2 regions of the Williamsia sp. Leaf354 genome follow, and region 2 is predicted to be linked to the other one. Evidence: riboswitches for the same ligand, from Rfam matches in the RefSeq annotation. Region 2 holds a riboswitch; the other holds the start of a gene.
What was found. Region 2 has a riboswitch for cyclic di-AMP ahead of ASG12_RS12395 (C40 family peptidase). Riboswitches for the same ligand answer to the same signal wherever they lie in the genome.

Region 1 (7,848 bases), on a different contig from region 2:
GGGCGCGGTGACCGTGAGGTCGGCCTGAGTGAGGAAGAAGTCGATCGGATCGGGCAGCGCCTTGGCCATCGCGGCCACGACAGGCTTGTCGACGTCGACTGCGGTGACGTCGCGCTCGGCCATCGTCAACAGCGCGCGCCCTGACGCCGTCAAGGCGCCGTGCGCGACGAGACCGAGGGCGCGCGCCTCCTCCAGGGTGGCATCGACGAGCCGCCGAGACAGTCGTCGTTGCCAGCGGGGGTGTCGCCAGGCGATCAAGGCCATCAGCGCGTCGGGGTCGATCGACTTGCCGGGCGCGCCGGCGGCCAACGCGGTCAACACCATTCGCCGCTCGACCACCGCCGAGACATCGTAGAGGTCCCCGGCGAGCGAGGGGATCGGTGCGCCCTCGGTGCTCGCCTCGCCGATCTGCCAGGGCCGGCGCGGCAACGTCAGCCAGGCGTCGGCGATGGCGAACCAGCGCCGCTCGGGCGGTTGGTGGAGCCACGGGTCGGCCGACACCGTCGGTGCCCACGCCGGCTCGCCGCTCTCCAGGGGCGGATCGGGGAAGCCGCTGTCGATGAATCGGGCCCCGGCGAGCAGTTCCACCACGAAACCTTGACGCGTGGAGTCGATCCCGGTCGTCTTGCTCAGCTTGCGCAGCTCCCGGACGCCGAGGCCACCCGCTCGCAACACCAGCGCGGGTGTGGTGCCCAGCGCGTCGACGGTGTCGGTGAGGTGGCGTAGCAGTTCCAGGGCCTCGCCACCGGCGGCGGCCTCGACGTCGGCGACGGTGAACTTCCGTGCTCCGGTCACCGGGACCAGGGCGGGCTCGCGCAGATCCTGTGGCTCGCTGGGCTTCTCGCCACGCAGCAACTGCCCGAGAACGGGTGGGAGCTCGACGGTCTGATCGTCGACGCGGGCCAGCAGCCCCAGCGACACCAGCCGCGGCACGGGGCGCTGCGGGTCGGCGTCGGGTGCGGCGTCGCGTGTGCGACCCAGCGGCGATCCGGTGGCGAGGGTGTCCAACAGTTCCCGCTCGCGTTCGCTCACCGACGACAGCGTCGCGGAGATGTCGGCGAGGGTCTGATCGGCCAACGGGCCCGTGAGATGCAGCGCCCGGGTGGGCAGCAGTGCGGGGGTGTGGGCGCCGGTCATCAACTCGGTGTCGGTGCCCCACACGAGCGCGCGGGTGCGCAGCAGGTCGAGTCGCGCGACGATGTCGTCCTTCTCGGCCCGTCCGTCGAGCGCTGCGACGACCGCGTCGACCGACGTGGGGACACCGATGCGTCGGCGATCGGTGTCGGTGCCGAGGCGGATGGTCTGCTCGGCCACGGCCACGGTGAGCAGATCGAGATCGTCGGCGGCGAGGTTGATCGACGGTCCGGCCAGGGCGCGCTGGGCGAGGACCGCAGTGCCCGCGGGTGGGGGACTGGCGAGGTCGGGGCGCGCCGCCATCAATGCGACGAGCTGGTCGTCGGTGCGTGCGCCGAGGTCGGCCGCGAGCCCGCCGGGACCTGCGGCATCGATCGAGCCGTCGCGTCGATCCCCAGAACTCATCCCACCGATGATAGGGACCGCTCCCATGGCAGAATGATCGCCGTGGCTGAAAAGAAGAGATACGTCGACAACGGCTGGCCCCAGTCGGACGAGGGTGATCACGAGCACGCCGTGTCGGAGTTCGCCGCCAGCATCTCCGGAGCGCTGTCGCCCTTCGGTGACGTCGAGTTCCCGCTGCCGGTCGACCAGCTGCCGTACACGCACGCCAAGACCACGCCCAACCGCTGATCGGTGTCTGATCCGCGATCACCGGGTGACGACCTCCCCGGGGATCCCATCGCCTCCGGTCTGACGCATATCGACGCGACCGGGGCCGCGCGCATGGTCGATGTCGGGGGCAAGTCGGTCAGCGACCGTGTCGCTGTCGCCGGTGGGACGTTCTGCACCACCGCCCAGGTGATCGACGCCCTGTCCGACGGCGCGCTCGCCAAGGGCGACGCCCTCGCGACCGCGCGCATCGCGGCCATCATGGGCGCCAAACGCACTCCCGACCTGATCCCGCTGTGCCATCAGGTGGCGCTGTCGTCGGTGACCGTCGATTTCACGATCGCCGCCGCGAGCATCGACGTCACCGCGACCGCCGCGACGTCGGATCGCACCGGTGTCGAGATGGAGGCGCTGACCGCCGTCGCCGTCGCCGGTCTGACTCTGCACGACATGGTCAAGGCACTCGATCCGTGGGCGAGCATGACCGACATCCGACTGCTCACCAAGTCCGGCGGCAAACGCGGCACCTGGTCGCGATGACCGCCCACACCGCGCGCGTCGTCGTCTCCTCGACCCGCGCCGCGGCCGGTGTCTACGCCGACCGGACCGGGCCCGTGATCGCCGCTTGGCTCGCCGAACGGTCCATCGAGGTCGACGACGTCGTCGTGGTGGCCGACGGGGACGGTGTCGGCGACGCGCTCCGCGCCGGCGTCGAGGCGCAGGTGTCGCTGATCATCACCACCGGCGGCACCGGGCTGCACCCGACCGACCTGACGCCCGAACAGACCCGCGCCGTCCTCGACCGCGAGATCCCCGGATTGGCCGACGCCGTGCGCGCCGCGGGTGTCGACAAGGTGCCCACCGCGATCCTCTCGCGTGGCACCGCGGGTATCGCCGGCTCGACGCTGATCGTGAACCTCCCCGGCTCCACCGGCGGCGTGAGGGACGGTCTCGCGGTGCTCGAGCCGGTGCTCGCCCACGCTCTCGATCAGATCCGCGGCGGCGACCACTGATGACCGCGGTCGTCGCACGCGCTGTCGTGACCGACGCGCCCATCGACCTCGCCGACCACGAGCGTGCCGTGGTCGACGCCGCCGGCGGTGCCGCGGGCGCGGTCGTCGGGTTCATCGGCGCGGTCCGCAACCATGACGGTGGTCGCGACGTGCGCGCACTGCACTACTCGGCGCACCCCACCGCCGGCGACGTGGTCGCCGAGGTCGTCGCGAAGGTCGCCGCGGAATCGGCCGGTGTGCGGGCGATCGCAGTCTCGCATCGCGTCGGTGATCTCGTGATCGGCGATGCGGCTCTCGTCGTCGCGGTCGCGGCCGACCACCGTCGCGCCGCCTTCGACACCTGCGCCCGCCTCGTCGACGAGGTCAAAGAGGCACTGCCGGTCTGGAAACACCAGATCTTCGCCGACGGCACCGACGAATGGGTCGGCTCGGCCTGACGTTTCGGCACGTTCGGCGGAAACTTTCGGCACGCTCGGCGGATAGTTTTGGCACGTTCGGCGGATAGTTTTGGCACGGTCGGGGAATGGAAAAGGGCCCCGCACGGACGGCGAGGTCACGTGCGGGGCCCTTCGACTGCGAGCCGTGTCAGGAGATCACGGCAGGGGGAGAAGTCCCTTGTTCTGGTTGAACAGAGCGATCTGTCCGGCGTCGAGCTGGAAACCGCTCCGCTTGGCCTGCTCCCAGAACGCGGCGACGGCCGGGTTCACGCCGGGCTTGGCGACAGCCTCGTCGACCTGCTTCTTGACGTCGGCGGTGGTCTTGGCCGGTGCGGCCTCCTCCAGCGACTTCACGGGGGCCGAAGCCTTGCCGTTGAAGTCGGGCGCCTTGAACTCAGGGAGCTTCGGCACGTCGGTCGGGGCCGAACGCGGGGTCGGGGCGCCGAGGCCGGTGCCGCAGACGGGCCATGCGCCCTTGCCCTGGCCGGCGAGCACGCGCTCGGCGACGGCGATCTGCTGCTCCTTGGTGGCCTCGTTGGCCGTGGGTGCGTACTGGGTGCCGCCGTGGCCGGCCCAGGTGCTCTGGCTGAACTGCAGCCCACCCTGGTAGCCGTTGCCGGTGTTGATTCCCCAGTTGCCGCCCGACTCACACTGTGCGACCTGGTTCCACTCGGAATCGGTGGCGGCCGAGGCGTTGCCCACTCCCATGAGGAGGGTGGCGCCACCGCCGAGAACGGCGGAGGTCACGGCCACTCGGGCGACGGTACGGGTGGCGGATGACTGCTTGCGATGACGTCCGGACATAGAGCTGTTGTTTCCTCTCTCCACGCGCCGACGAAGTCAGCTGTCGGGTTCGGGCTGAGAGGTTGCCCGGCTCCGCAGTGCGGAGCTTCACCCCGAGGGACTCGTCGTGGTTGACGAGCTCCGTTTCCGATGTCGGCGGTCGTGACCGTCGATGTCGGAGGTGGGTCCCCCGCCCTCGTTCCTGAAGTGTGTCTCTGGAGGCTCTGTCCACGGAACGAGGTTTGGCGCGGCAGACAGAACATGTTGTTTCGGGTGTGGCCACAGGTGCAGCCGAACGAGACGCTACGTGTTCGTCTCAGGTGTGTCATACCTTCGCATGACGAACGAGTCGGTGTGTCGTCCTGGGTGTCGAACGCGTTTCGGGCGTCATCGCAGGCCACAGCGCTGATAGCCGGTCCGTGTCCGATCCGTTATCCCCCCGTGATGTGAACAAGGTCACAGCGCAGATCGGGCATGGATTCACGCGGATGGGAATGGTTCCGTCGACACGCGAAAGATGGTCGCGCAGTCGGGATCTCGCAGATACGTAGTTGTGACCTCAGCCACCGGCGAACGGTGGTAGAACCTCGATCACAGCGCACGGGGCGACCGGCATCGAACGGTCGCGGACGGCGACGGAGTCGCGCAGGTAGGTGCATCGGCGCAGGACCTGCGCCAACGCCGGGTTCTCGCGACCCAGGGCCGACTCCAGGTCGCCCACGGTCGCCGACGCCCCGACCTCGACGGTCTCCTCGTCGTGACCGGCCGCTGCGCGTGCCGCCGCGAAGTAGCGCACCTGCACCGCCACGGTGCCGCTGTCGACGCTCATCCGCCGATCGCAGACATCGGGCGGGTGGGCTGGAGGAAGCCCGGGTCGTTGATGGCGTGCCCGGGCAGCTTGCCCCAGGTGGCGCCACGCCAGGCCAGCGCGATCGCGGCGTCGTCGGCGCCGGTGCGCAGGAGTGCGCGCAGATCGGTCTCGGTGGTCGAGAACAGGCAGGTACGCAGTTGACCGTCGGCGGTGAGGCGCGTGCGGTCACAGTCACCGCAGAACGGGCGGGTCACCGAGGCGATGATCCCGACCCGCGCGGGCGTGACGGTGCCGTCGGCGGCCGTGACGTGGTGGCCGTCGACGATCCACGTCTGCGCCGGTGCCGATCCGCGCGGCGCGGTGTCGGCGACGAGAACGTAGTCGTGCGAGAGTCGCTCGACGACCTGATCGGCGGTGATCATGTCCGCCCGCGACCACTGGTGCTCGGCGTCGAGCGGCATCTGCTCGATGATCCGCAGCGAGAAGCCGTGCTCGAGGCACATGGCCAGCAGGGCCGGGGCGTCGTCGAGACCGCCGTCGGGATGCAGCACCGCGTTCACCTTGACCGGCGTGAGACCGGCCTCGGCGGCCGCGGCGAGACCGTCGAGCACGTCGGCGATGCGGTCGCGGCGGGTGATGGCCGCGAAGCGTTCGCGGTCGAGGGTGTCGAGGGAGACGTTCACCCGGCTCAACCCCGCGTCGGCCAGTACCCGCGCGTGCCGGCGCAGTCCCAGGCCGTTCGTGGTCACCGAGGTCTCGGGGTGCCCGGGCAGCGCCGAGACGGCCTCGACGATGCGCGGCAGGTCCTTGCGGAGCAACGGCTCGCCACCGGTGAACCGGACGGCCTCGATGCCCAGTTCGGTGACACCGATGGTGATGAGACGGATGATCTCGTCGGCCGAGAGCACGGCGTCGCCGGGGAGCCAGTCGAGGCCCTCGGCCGGCATGCAATAGGTACAGCGCAGATTGCAGCGGTCGGTGAGCGAGACACGCAGGTCACGGGCGGCTCGACCGAAGGTGTCGATCATCGGGCCCTCGGTGGGCATGCCGTCGGTGTCGACCGCCGCGCCCGAGACGCCGGGCACGGCGATGGGTATGCCCAGGGCGATGGCTGTCATGACACCAGCGTAGCCAGCTACGACCGCGAGCGACGATCACGTCGACGGCCGCGAGGTCGCGCAAAGGTCAGGCGCGCGCCTCGAGGGCCCGGAACGTGCTCGCGTGGAACACCAGCGGTTCGATGTCGGGGTCGGCGTCGAGCGCGGTGATCTCGAGCAGCACCAGATTGTGGTCGCCCGCGGGGATCTCGTTGTAGAGGGTGCACGAGAGGATCGCGGCGGCATCGGGGACGAACAGCGCGCCCGAATCGGTGACCGCGGGGGTGACGCCGTCGAAGCGGTGATCGGCCGCGCCGGCGAGCTGGCGGCACAGCGCGTCCTGGCCGGCGGAGAACACGCTGACCCCGATCGACGGGGCGTCGCGCAGCTTCGGCCAGGTGCTCGAGGTGTGCTGCACGCACAGCGACACCAGCGGGGGATCGAGCGACACCGTCGCGAACGAGCTCGCGGCCATGCCCACCGCGACGCCGTCGATCTGGGCGCACACCGCCACGACCCCCGACGGGAAACAGCTGTATGCGCTGCGCAGGGCGTCGCCGTCGGCGGCGGGACGCAGATCGGTCACGGTCACGGTCATCGGTATCCCCTCATTGTTGCCCCCTCATCGGTGTCCTCGTCATCGGTGCCGTCGCCCGGAACGCAGGGCGAACACGAGCGCGAGAACGAAGCCGATCGGCAGGCCGAGGGTCAGCAGGTACACCAGGGCGGGCGCGCGTGTGCCGTCGTCGAGTGCGGGGACGGCGAACATCGTCACGGTGGCCGCGATGCCGATCGCGAAGAAGATCAGCGCTGCGTAGAGCAGCCGGTTCCGGGAAGCCGATGGCATACCCACGACGGTAGAGCAGCGCGCCGGTGGGGCGCGCATCGGCGCCCGCCGTCGGTGGTGATGGAGTCCGTGCGGGCAAATTACTCGACGACGAGGGCATAGAATGGTGGAGTAGCGCGTCGGTGAGTGGGACTGATGTCTCCACCTCGGTGCGCTTTCGTCGTGCCAGGGCATTCCCCGGGCCGACGACTCGAGACGCTACGACGATGTGAAGGTGAGCACGGTGCCTACCGGCAAGGTGAAGTGGTACGACGCAGAAAAGGGCTTCGGCTTCCTGTCCCAGGAGGGCGGGGAGGATGTCTACGTGCGGTCGAGTGCGCTGCCCTCGGGCGTCGAGGGTCTCAAACCCGGCCAGAAGGTCGAGTTCGGCATGGCCGCGGGACGTCGCGGCCCGCAGGCGCTGTCGGTGACCGTGCTGGAACCGGCCCCGAGCGTCGCGAAGAACGCCCGCGAGGCCGCCGCCGCGCGTGAGCCGGCTGCCAAGCGTCACTCACCCGACGAGCTGCACGGCATGGTCGCCGATCTCATCACCCTGCTCGAGGGCAAGGTGCAGCCCGATCTGCGTCACGGCCGCTACCCGGATCGCAAGACCGCGCAGCGCATCTCCGAGGTCGTCCGCGCCGTCGCCCGGGAGCTCGAGCACTGAGTTCTCGCCTGTTCTGACACCGTTCGCACGCTCGCTGACCGTTCGCATGCCGTCGGCGACGTGCGAACAACACGGCGCCATGCGAACGCCGCTACCTACCGTGCGGCCGGTACCTCGGTGTTCGGGGGCAGGGTCTTGAGTGACCAGAAGCCGCGGGTGATGGGTGCGCCGCCGGCGTCGGTGCGGCCCGAGGGCAGGCGTACCTCGACGTTCGACACGATCTTGTCCTTCGTCGACGACACGGTGAACGTGAATCGCTCGTTGGGTGCGTAGAACACCGGCGGTTCCTGCTCGAAGCCCTTCGGGGTCAGATACTCGATCGTGAGTGCCCATGGGGCGTCGGCGATGCCCTGCGACACCGAGATGATGGCCTGCTCACCGACCGGCACGGGCAGCTCTCGCGCGAACGTGCCCTCGGCGCCCTTGCGGCAGTTCGAGAGGTCGATGTCGCACAGGATCGTCGGCTGC
Region 2 (7,848 bases):
GATCATGTCCGACAACGCGACCGCCGCCCAGATCGCCGCCTTCGGTGTGGCTCTGAAGATCAAGGGTCCGGTGGCCGAGGAACTCAACGCGCTCGCCGCGGAGATGCTCGCGCACTCGGTGCGGGTCGCGGTGGACTCCCCCGCGGTCGACATCGTCGGCACCGGTGGTGACCGGTCGAACACGGTCAACATCTCGACGATGGCGTCGATCGTGGTGGCCGCGACAGGGGTCTCGGTGGTCAAGCACGGCAACCGTTCCGCGTCGTCGCGCAGCGGTGGGGCCGATGTGTTGGAGAGCCTCGGTGTCGACATCACCCTGCGGGCGGCCGACGTCGCCCACAGCGTCGCGACGCTGGGGATCGGCTTCTGTTTCGCCCCGGTGTTCCACCCGGCGCTGCGGTTCGCCTCGGCCCCGCGCAAGGAGATCGGCATCCCGACGGTGTTCAACGTGTTGGGTCCGCTCACCAACCCCGCGCAGCCCTCGAGCGGGCTCGTGGGGTGTGCGTTCGCCGATCTGGCGCCGGTGGTCGCCGAGGCCTTCGCGCGGCGGGGGAACTCGGTCCTGGTGGTGCGGGGCGACGACGGTCTCGACGAACTGACCACGACGACGACCTCGACGGTGTGGGCGGCCTCGCGCGGCTCGGTGCAGGTGTCGACGTTCGACCCGACCCGCATCGGCGTGGCGCGCTGCGATCCGGCCGACCTGCGCGGTGGCGATGCCGAACACAACGCCGGGGTGGCCCGCGATCTGGTCGCAGGCGCCCCCGGCCCGGTTCGTGACGCGGTGCTGCTCAACGCCGCGGGGGCGATCGTCGCCCACGATCTCGCCGCCGAGGAGCGGTCCGACACCGTCGCACTCGGCGAGGGCGACCTCTACGGCCGCATCGAGTCCGCGATGACGCGGGCGGCCGGGGCGATCGACAGCGGGGCGGCGGCCGATCTGCTGACGCGGTGGGCGGCGTTCAGCTAGCTCGCCGCCCGCCGCCGACGGTCACTCGCCGATCGAGAACCCGGCGTCGACGTCGGAGCTGGAGAACGTCTTGAAGGCGATGTGGGTCGCGGTGTGGCGTACCCCGGGCAGCTTGTTGATGGTGCCGGTGACGACCGCAGCGATCTGCTCGTGGTCGCGGACCGCGACCGTCGCGATGAGGTCGACGTCGCCTGCGCAGGAGTAGACCTCGCGAACGCCCTCGACGTCGGCCACGGCCTGCGCGGTCTCGTCGATGGCGTGGACGTCGGCGGAGATGAGGACGATGGCCGTGATCATCGTCCGAGTCTATGGCGCGGAGGACCCCGAACGGCCGCGACAGCACGATCAGCCCGCCAGCGAGAGCAGTTCCCGCGATCGGGACCGCGCGACGCCCGCACGATCACGCCACTGCGACCACCGCGCCGTCGACCGCACCGGCATCACGAAACCATCGGTACTGCAGACGATCCGGGTACCCGGCGTCACGAGCCACGCGTGCACCAGCGCCGCCTCCTCGGATGCCGCGCCGCGCAGCGGTCCGGGGCCGGGTACCACCGTCTCGGCCGACGCCGCCAACGCCTCGGCGATCGCGACCGGTGGGGCCCCGCGCACGGCGACACCCGCCGCGGCGAGTCGGCCGTGGCGGATCACCGCGAGTTCCCAACCGCCCGCGCCGTCGGACCGCGCGGCGACCAGCTCGGCGATCGCGCACAGCGACGCCAGTCGCTGGCAGCGCTCGAGCGACGACAGAGTCGTCGACAGCTGGTCGCGCAGGCGGGCCGCGGTCTCGAACATCTCGGCGGCGGCGAGGACCTCGAGGCGGTCCAGCACCGACTCGAGCGGCGAGTCGTCGTCGCCGAGGAGGACCGCCCGGGCGCGGGCCGCAATCGGGGCGTAGTCCTCGGCGCTCACCGGTTCGGCACCGGCGCCGCGACACCCGCCGACCGGTCGTCGGCCGGCATCGGTCAGCCCGCAGGAGTGCCGACCCGACGCCCCGATCCGCCGTGTGCACGTCCGTAACCCGCACACGTCGGCCACGAGGTCGGCCAGGGCGGCGGCGTCGGAGCGCACCCGCACCGGACCCACCGACACCTCGCCGGGGCGGCGGCTCACCGTGAAGCGGGGGAAGGCCTCGTCGGTCAGCACCACCCACCAGCCTGCGTGCGGCGTCTTGGAACGGCGGTTGTAGGCGGGTGCGTGCGCGGCCAGCAGTCGCAGCTCCCGGACCCCGGCCTCGAGGCGGTGAGCGCACTCGACGTGGTCGACCCGGGTGGCGAGCGAGATCATCTCGTGCATCCGCGGCCGTGTCTCCGAGCCCGTGAAGTACTGCCGCGTGCGGCGGCGCAGGTCGGTGGCGGTGCCGACGTAGAGGACCTCACCGGAGGGTCCGCGGAAGAGGTAGACCCCGGGCCGTGCCGGGAGACCGTCGGTGATGGTGCGTTTCGCGCGCTGGGCGGTGGTGAGCCCCGGCAGGAACTCGACGAGTTCGCGATAGGTGTGCACGCCGAGGTTGCCCACCCGTTCGAACAGGGCGTGCATCACCTCGACGGTGGCGCGCGCGTCGTCGAGGGCGCGGTGCGTCGGGGTGGTGCCGACGGCGAACAGGCGGGCGAGGGCGGAGAGCTTCACCGTCGGCGCCTCGTCGCGCGGCAACACCCGTCGGGCGAGGGTGACGGTGCACAGCACGCGACGGAACCGCCACGGACGGCCCTGGGCCGCCGCGGCGGCGCGGAGGAAGCCGGTGTCGAAGCGGGCGTTGTGCGCCACGAGAACGCACCCGTCGGCGAACTCGAGGAATGCGGGCAACACCTCCTCGATCTGCGGGGCCCGATAGACCATCGCCTCGGTGATGCCGGTGAGGGCGACGATGTGCCGGGGGATGGCGCACCCCGGATCGATCAGCGTGGCGAACTCGCCGAGGATCTCCCCGCCGCGCACCTTGACCGCGCCGATCTCGGTGATGCGGTCGGCGCTCGCGCTGCCGCCGGTCGTCTCGAGGTCCACCACCACGAAGGTCGTCTCCCGTAGCGGGGTGTCGTTGCCGAGCTCGCCGATCTCGTCGAAGGCCAGCTGCACACCGCGGTCGTCGACGTCGGAGGCGGTCACGACGTCGTCGATTCGGCGGGGCCCATGTGATGAGGGTGACGCATGAGGCGAACGTTAGTTCGATACCCCGACAACGACGCCCGACCCCTGAGGGAGGTCGTGTTGTCGGAGGGGGTGTCTAGCGTCCCCGTCATACCGGCTGACACCGGTGAAAGACCGCGGATCGGACAGCTCGACGCCGTTGCATTCCGCCTGAACGCCCTCCCGGCACAAATGAGATGGAGATCACAATGCACATCGACTGCGCCACGTGCCCCGGCCGTCCCCGGTCCTGCGACGGCTGCATGATGACCGTGTTCGTCGGACTGCCCACTGCGGTGAACAGCACCGATGGTCTGCGCTCGGTGCCGCAGCCGGCTGCGCTCGACGTCGACGCGGTCCGCGACGCCGTCGAGGTCTTCATCGGACTGGGGCTCGTCGGCCCGTCGGCACGACGCGAACCGATCGTCACCGAAACGCGTGGTCAGGACTCGCAGCACCTCGCTGACGTGCGAGAACTGCGCGCCGGCTGACCTTTCACGCGGCAACGCGCCGAACTCGTGTTCCGGTGGACAGATCGACGTACGGTTTCGTAACCTTTCCGAGACCTTGCGGGGTGTCCCGCGACGCCAAGTCGCGGATCGCGAGGTCACCGCTCAATCGCCCTCTGGGGCGAATCGGGGAACCATCACTTCGGACGCAGTCCGATCGGGGTGAATCCTCCGTGTGTTCGAGTGGCCGGTCGGGATCAGATCTCGCACGTCCGCGCGTCGTCACGGGGGTAGGGCCAGTCTTCCGGCCCGAATCCGACAGCTAACCCGGTAGGCGGTCGAGGAAGATATGAGGAGAACTCGCTTCGTGGCGAAACATCGTTTGGAACAGCCCAGCACCGGTCTCAAGACGGCGCGAGGAGCAGTGATCGCAGGCTCGATCACCCTGGGCACCGTGGCGATGGGGGCAGGACCCGCGTTGGCCGCCCCGGTGACCGTCCCCGGCATCGGGACGTTCGAGATCCCCGGCATCACCGAGAACCAGATCCCACCGCAGTTCAAGGCCAAGCCGAAGCCGAACGGCCCCGAGTCGTCGCCCGATCTCTTCGGACGCAACGGCGCTCTCGGTCAGCGCGCCGCATCGGCCGCACTCACGCGCATCGGCTCGCCGTACGTCTACGGCGCCGCGGGCCCCCGGGCCTTCGACTGCTCCGGTCTCGTCTACTGGTCGTTCAAGCAGGCCGGCAAGACCATCCCGCGTGACAGCTACGGACAGCTCGGCGGCGGGCGCCCCGTGGCGGAGAGCGACCTGCGCCCCGGCGACGTGGTCATCTTCAACGGCGGCTCGCACGCCGGTCTCTACATCGGCAACGGCACCATCGTGCACTCGAGCACCGAAGGTGTTCCTGTGCAGAAGGCCAGCCTGAAGTCGATGGATTTCTACGCCGCTCGTCGCTACTGAGCGACATCCGGTCGTCGGGCGATCCGGCTGTCACCGAACACCCCTCGCGGGGGTTCGGCGACCCGTATCCTTCCCGGCGGACGGCGGGGGGCGCTGATCTCCTCCCGGTTGTGCGGACTGCCCCTCGGGTGACGTGAAACCGGGAACCGGTGTGGTGGAAGTGGTGAGTCGACGAATGCGTGTGGTGAGTGACAACGTGATGGCGCGTGCGATCTCGGTGGTCCAGATGATCCTCGTGCTCGCGGTCGCCCTGGTCCTCGCCGTCACCCTCGCGACACCGGCGGGCGCCGAGCCCGCACCCCGCTCGCCCGATCAACTGCTGACCCGCTACACCTCCCTCGGACGCGAGGCCGAGCAGTCGGCCGAGGCGATGCACCGCGCCGAGGAGCAGCTCGGCCAGCGACGTCGCGATGTCGCCGCCGCCGATGCCCGTGCCGCGAAGGCCACCGCCACCCTCGACGGACTCTCGTCCCGACTCGACGAACTCCAGAACCGCGTCGACGCGCTCGTGCGTGCCAGCTACCGCGGAGCGCGCGTCAACCGTCTCTACGCCGTACTCGTCTCCGATTCCCCGCAGTCTCTGCTCGACCAGATGTCCGGCCTCGAGATGGTGTCGCGGCAGACGTCGGCCGACCTGCGGGCCTACAAGAAGGCGAGCGCGTCGGCGACCGCGGCGCGCGCCGAGGCCGTCAGCGCTCGCGACTCCGCCGCCAAGGCACTCGCCGCCGTCGACAAGACCCGCGGCGACCTGCAGGCCAAACAGAGCGACCTGCAGTTGCAGATCGCCCAGGTCAAGGCCATTTACGAGTCGCTCACCGGCAAGCAACTCGCCGCTCTGCGCGGACCGAACATCGACTTCGATCCGTCGCTGATCCCCAAGGGCACCGCCGCAGCCGTCGTCGCGGTGCAGGCCGCACTCACCCGCATCGGCGACCCGTACGTGTGGGGCGCCACCGGTCCGACCCAGTTCGACTGCTCGGGACTGATGGTGTGGGCGTTCAAGCAGGCCGGGGAGACCTTGCCGCGCTCGAGCGAATCCCAGCTCTCGGGGGGAAAGCCGGTCGCCCGTGGTGATCTGCGGCCCGGCGACCTGATCATCTACTATCCGGATGCCACCCACGTCGGCATGTACGTCGGTGACGGGTACGTGGTGCATGCCTCGACCTTCGGTGTCCCGGTGAAGGTCGTACCGATCGACCAGGCCGGCCCGTACAACTCCGCCCGGCGCTACTGACGGTGACGCGCCGATGGGGTGCGGTGCCGATCGCGGTGGCACTGCTGGTCCTGGCCGCCTGCGGTGACGGGGGTGCCGACAGCGCCGCACCGACGTCGCAGACACAGAACGTCTTCGAACAACAGCGCACCGACGGTGTGCGGGCGACTCTGGCGAAGCTGAGCGCGGCGCAGAGAGCCGGCGACGCGACCGCGATCGGGGCACTGGTCGACGTGACCGCCGCCCCGGCGTTCCGCCAGACCCTCGTGGCCGAGGGCACCGCCATCCACGACGTGGGTCTCTCCACGCTCGACTACCGCATCGACCCGTCCAGCTCCGGCGGTCTGGGTGAACAACTCCTCCCCGAGGCGGTCCAGTCCCGACTCGACGACGCGGGAAGCTCCGACTCCTGGGTCGTCCCCACCGTGCTGCGGTACGCCCTGTCCGGTGTCGACGAACCGCCGGTCACCGTCACCGACCCGCTCGTGTTCGCGCGTTACGGCGACGACTGGAAGATCGTCGGCCAGGCGGGACCGCTGCTGGGGACCTCCGCCGCCCCTCCGCCGCAGTTCTTCGACTTCCCGGGCGTGGCCGCACGTCGCGTCGCGACCGGCGGCAAGCAGTCCGTGGTGCTCGACTTCCCGGGCAGCCGGGCGTTGGGGGCCCGCCTGCAGTCGGCGATGCCGGGAGCGGTCGCCGCGGTCTCGGCGTTCTGGGGGCCCGACTGGCCGCGTCGCACCGTCGTCGTCGCGACCGACTCCACCACGGCCTTCTCCGCCCTGTCGCGCAGTGCGCCGGCCGATGCGAGCGCTGCTGCGGCCGCGACCGTCTCGGCCTCCGACGACGCCGTGGGCGGATACACGGTGGGCCAGCAGGTGGTGTTCACCCCCGGCGCGATCACGGGTCTGCCCGGCCCCGCACTCGACGTGGTGCTGCGACACGAACTGACCCACGTCGCCGCCCGCACCTCGACCAAACCCACCGCCGCGACCTGGGTGACCGAGGGGGTCGCGGAGTACGTCGGACGTGCGGGCACCTTTCGGTCGATCAGCGACGCCGCGCCAGACCTGATGGCCGAGGTCGCGGCCGGATCGGTGCCGACGGGCCTGCCCGCCGACGACGCGTTCACGGTGTCCGGGGCCGGGGCGCCGGTCGCGTATCAGACCGCATGGTCGTTCGCGGCCTACGTGGCGCAGACCCACGGCGCCGCCGATTTGAAGAAGCTCTATCTGTCTCTCGCGGGCGGGCCCAGCACCCCCGCCCAACAGGCGCAGGCCATGACCGCCGCTCTCGGCGGTCCCGGCGCCGCGGTCATCTCCGGCTGGCAGCAGTGGCTGCGCGACGCCGCCCGACGGTGACGCGCGAGCGATCGATGAACCGAACCCTGCTGGTCACCAACGACTTCCCGCCGCGTGCCGGCGGAATCCAGTCGTATCTGCTGAACCTGGTGGAGCGGATGCCCGCGCGCGACATCGTCGTCTACGCGCCGCGCTGGCGGGACTGCGAGGCGTTCGATGCGGCACAACCGTTCACCGTGGTCCGCCACCGCACCAGCCTCATGCTCCCGACCCCCGCGGTCGCGCGACGGGCCCGCGCCCTCATCGCTGAACACGACATCCACACGGTCTGGTTCGGCGCGGCGGCACCGTTGGCGGTGCTCGCGCCCCATCTCCGCGCCGGTGGCGCACGGCGGATCGTGGCCAGCACACACGGCCACGAAGTGGGGTGGTCGATGCTCCCCGTGGCCCGCCAGGTGCTCGGCCACATCGGCTCCCACGCCGACGTGGTGACCTACGTCAGTCGCTACACCCGCAATCGTTTCGCCGCCGCCTTCGGCGCCGACGCCGCGCTCGAACACCTGCCCCCCGGGGTCGACAGTCGGCGTTTCGTGCCCGATCGCGCTGCGCGCGAACGCATCCGGGACCGTCACGATCTCGGTGACGCGCCGGTGGTGCTGTGTCTGTCACGACTGGTCCCGCGCAAGGGGCAGGACGTCCTGATCGACGCGCTCGCCGACATCCGGCGCAACGTTGCCGGCACCCGGCTGCTCATCGTCGGCGGCGGGCCGTATCGCGAGACGCTCGAACGCAGGGCCCGCGAGGCGGGAGTCGCCGAGCACGTGGTGTTC

Region 1: linked by a shared signal. The riboswitch ahead of ASG12_RS06955 (transglycosylase family protein) and the one ahead of ASG12_RS12395 (C40 family peptidase) in region 2 are both predicted to bind cyclic di-AMP.

What each region holds. Positions count from the first base shown of each region.
Region 1 is NZ_LMPL01000001.1:1,436,878-1,444,725, forward strand. Features, by position in the region: gene ASG12_RS06930 (helicase-associated domain-containing protein) at 1-1,539, opposite strand, end outside; gene ASG12_RS06935 (hypothetical protein) at 1,573-1,767, shown strand; gene moaC (cyclic pyranopterin monophosphate synthase MoaC) at 1,861-2,286, shown strand; gene ASG12_RS06945 (MogA/MoaB family molybdenum cofactor biosynthesis protein) at 2,283-2,759, shown strand; gene ASG12_RS06950 (molybdenum cofactor biosynthesis protein MoaE) at 2,759-3,196, shown strand; gene ASG12_RS06955 (transglycosylase family protein) at 3,353-4,000, opposite strand; cyclic di-AMP (ydaO/yuaA leader) riboswitch at 4,010-4,148, opposite strand; gene ASG12_RS06960 (MoaD/ThiS family protein) at 4,539-4,808, opposite strand; gene moaA (GTP 3',8-cyclase MoaA) at 4,805-5,836, opposite strand; gene ASG12_RS06970 (flavin reductase family protein) at 5,976-6,485, opposite strand; gene ASG12_RS06975 (hypothetical protein) at 6,525-6,734, opposite strand; gene ASG12_RS22295 (cold-shock protein) at 6,958-7,380, shown strand; gene ASG12_RS06985 (DUF2771 family protein) at 7,476-7,848, opposite strand, start outside.
Region 2 is NZ_LMPL01000003.1:183,729-191,576, reverse strand. Features, by position in the region: gene trpD (anthranilate phosphoribosyltransferase) at 1-970, shown strand, start outside; gene ASG12_RS12410 (Lrp/AsnC family transcriptional regulator) at 992-1,267, opposite strand; gene ASG12_RS12405 (DEDD exonuclease domain-containing protein) at 1,316-3,076, opposite strand; gene ASG12_RS12400 (hypothetical protein) at 3,361-3,588, shown strand; cyclic di-AMP (ydaO/yuaA leader) riboswitch at 3,699-3,898, shown strand; gene ASG12_RS12395 (C40 family peptidase) at 3,914-4,507, shown strand; gene ASG12_RS12390 (C40 family peptidase) at 4,683-5,741, shown strand; gene ASG12_RS12385 (hypothetical protein) at 5,744-7,078, shown strand; gene ASG12_RS12380 (glycosyltransferase family 4 protein) at 7,093-7,848, shown strand, end outside.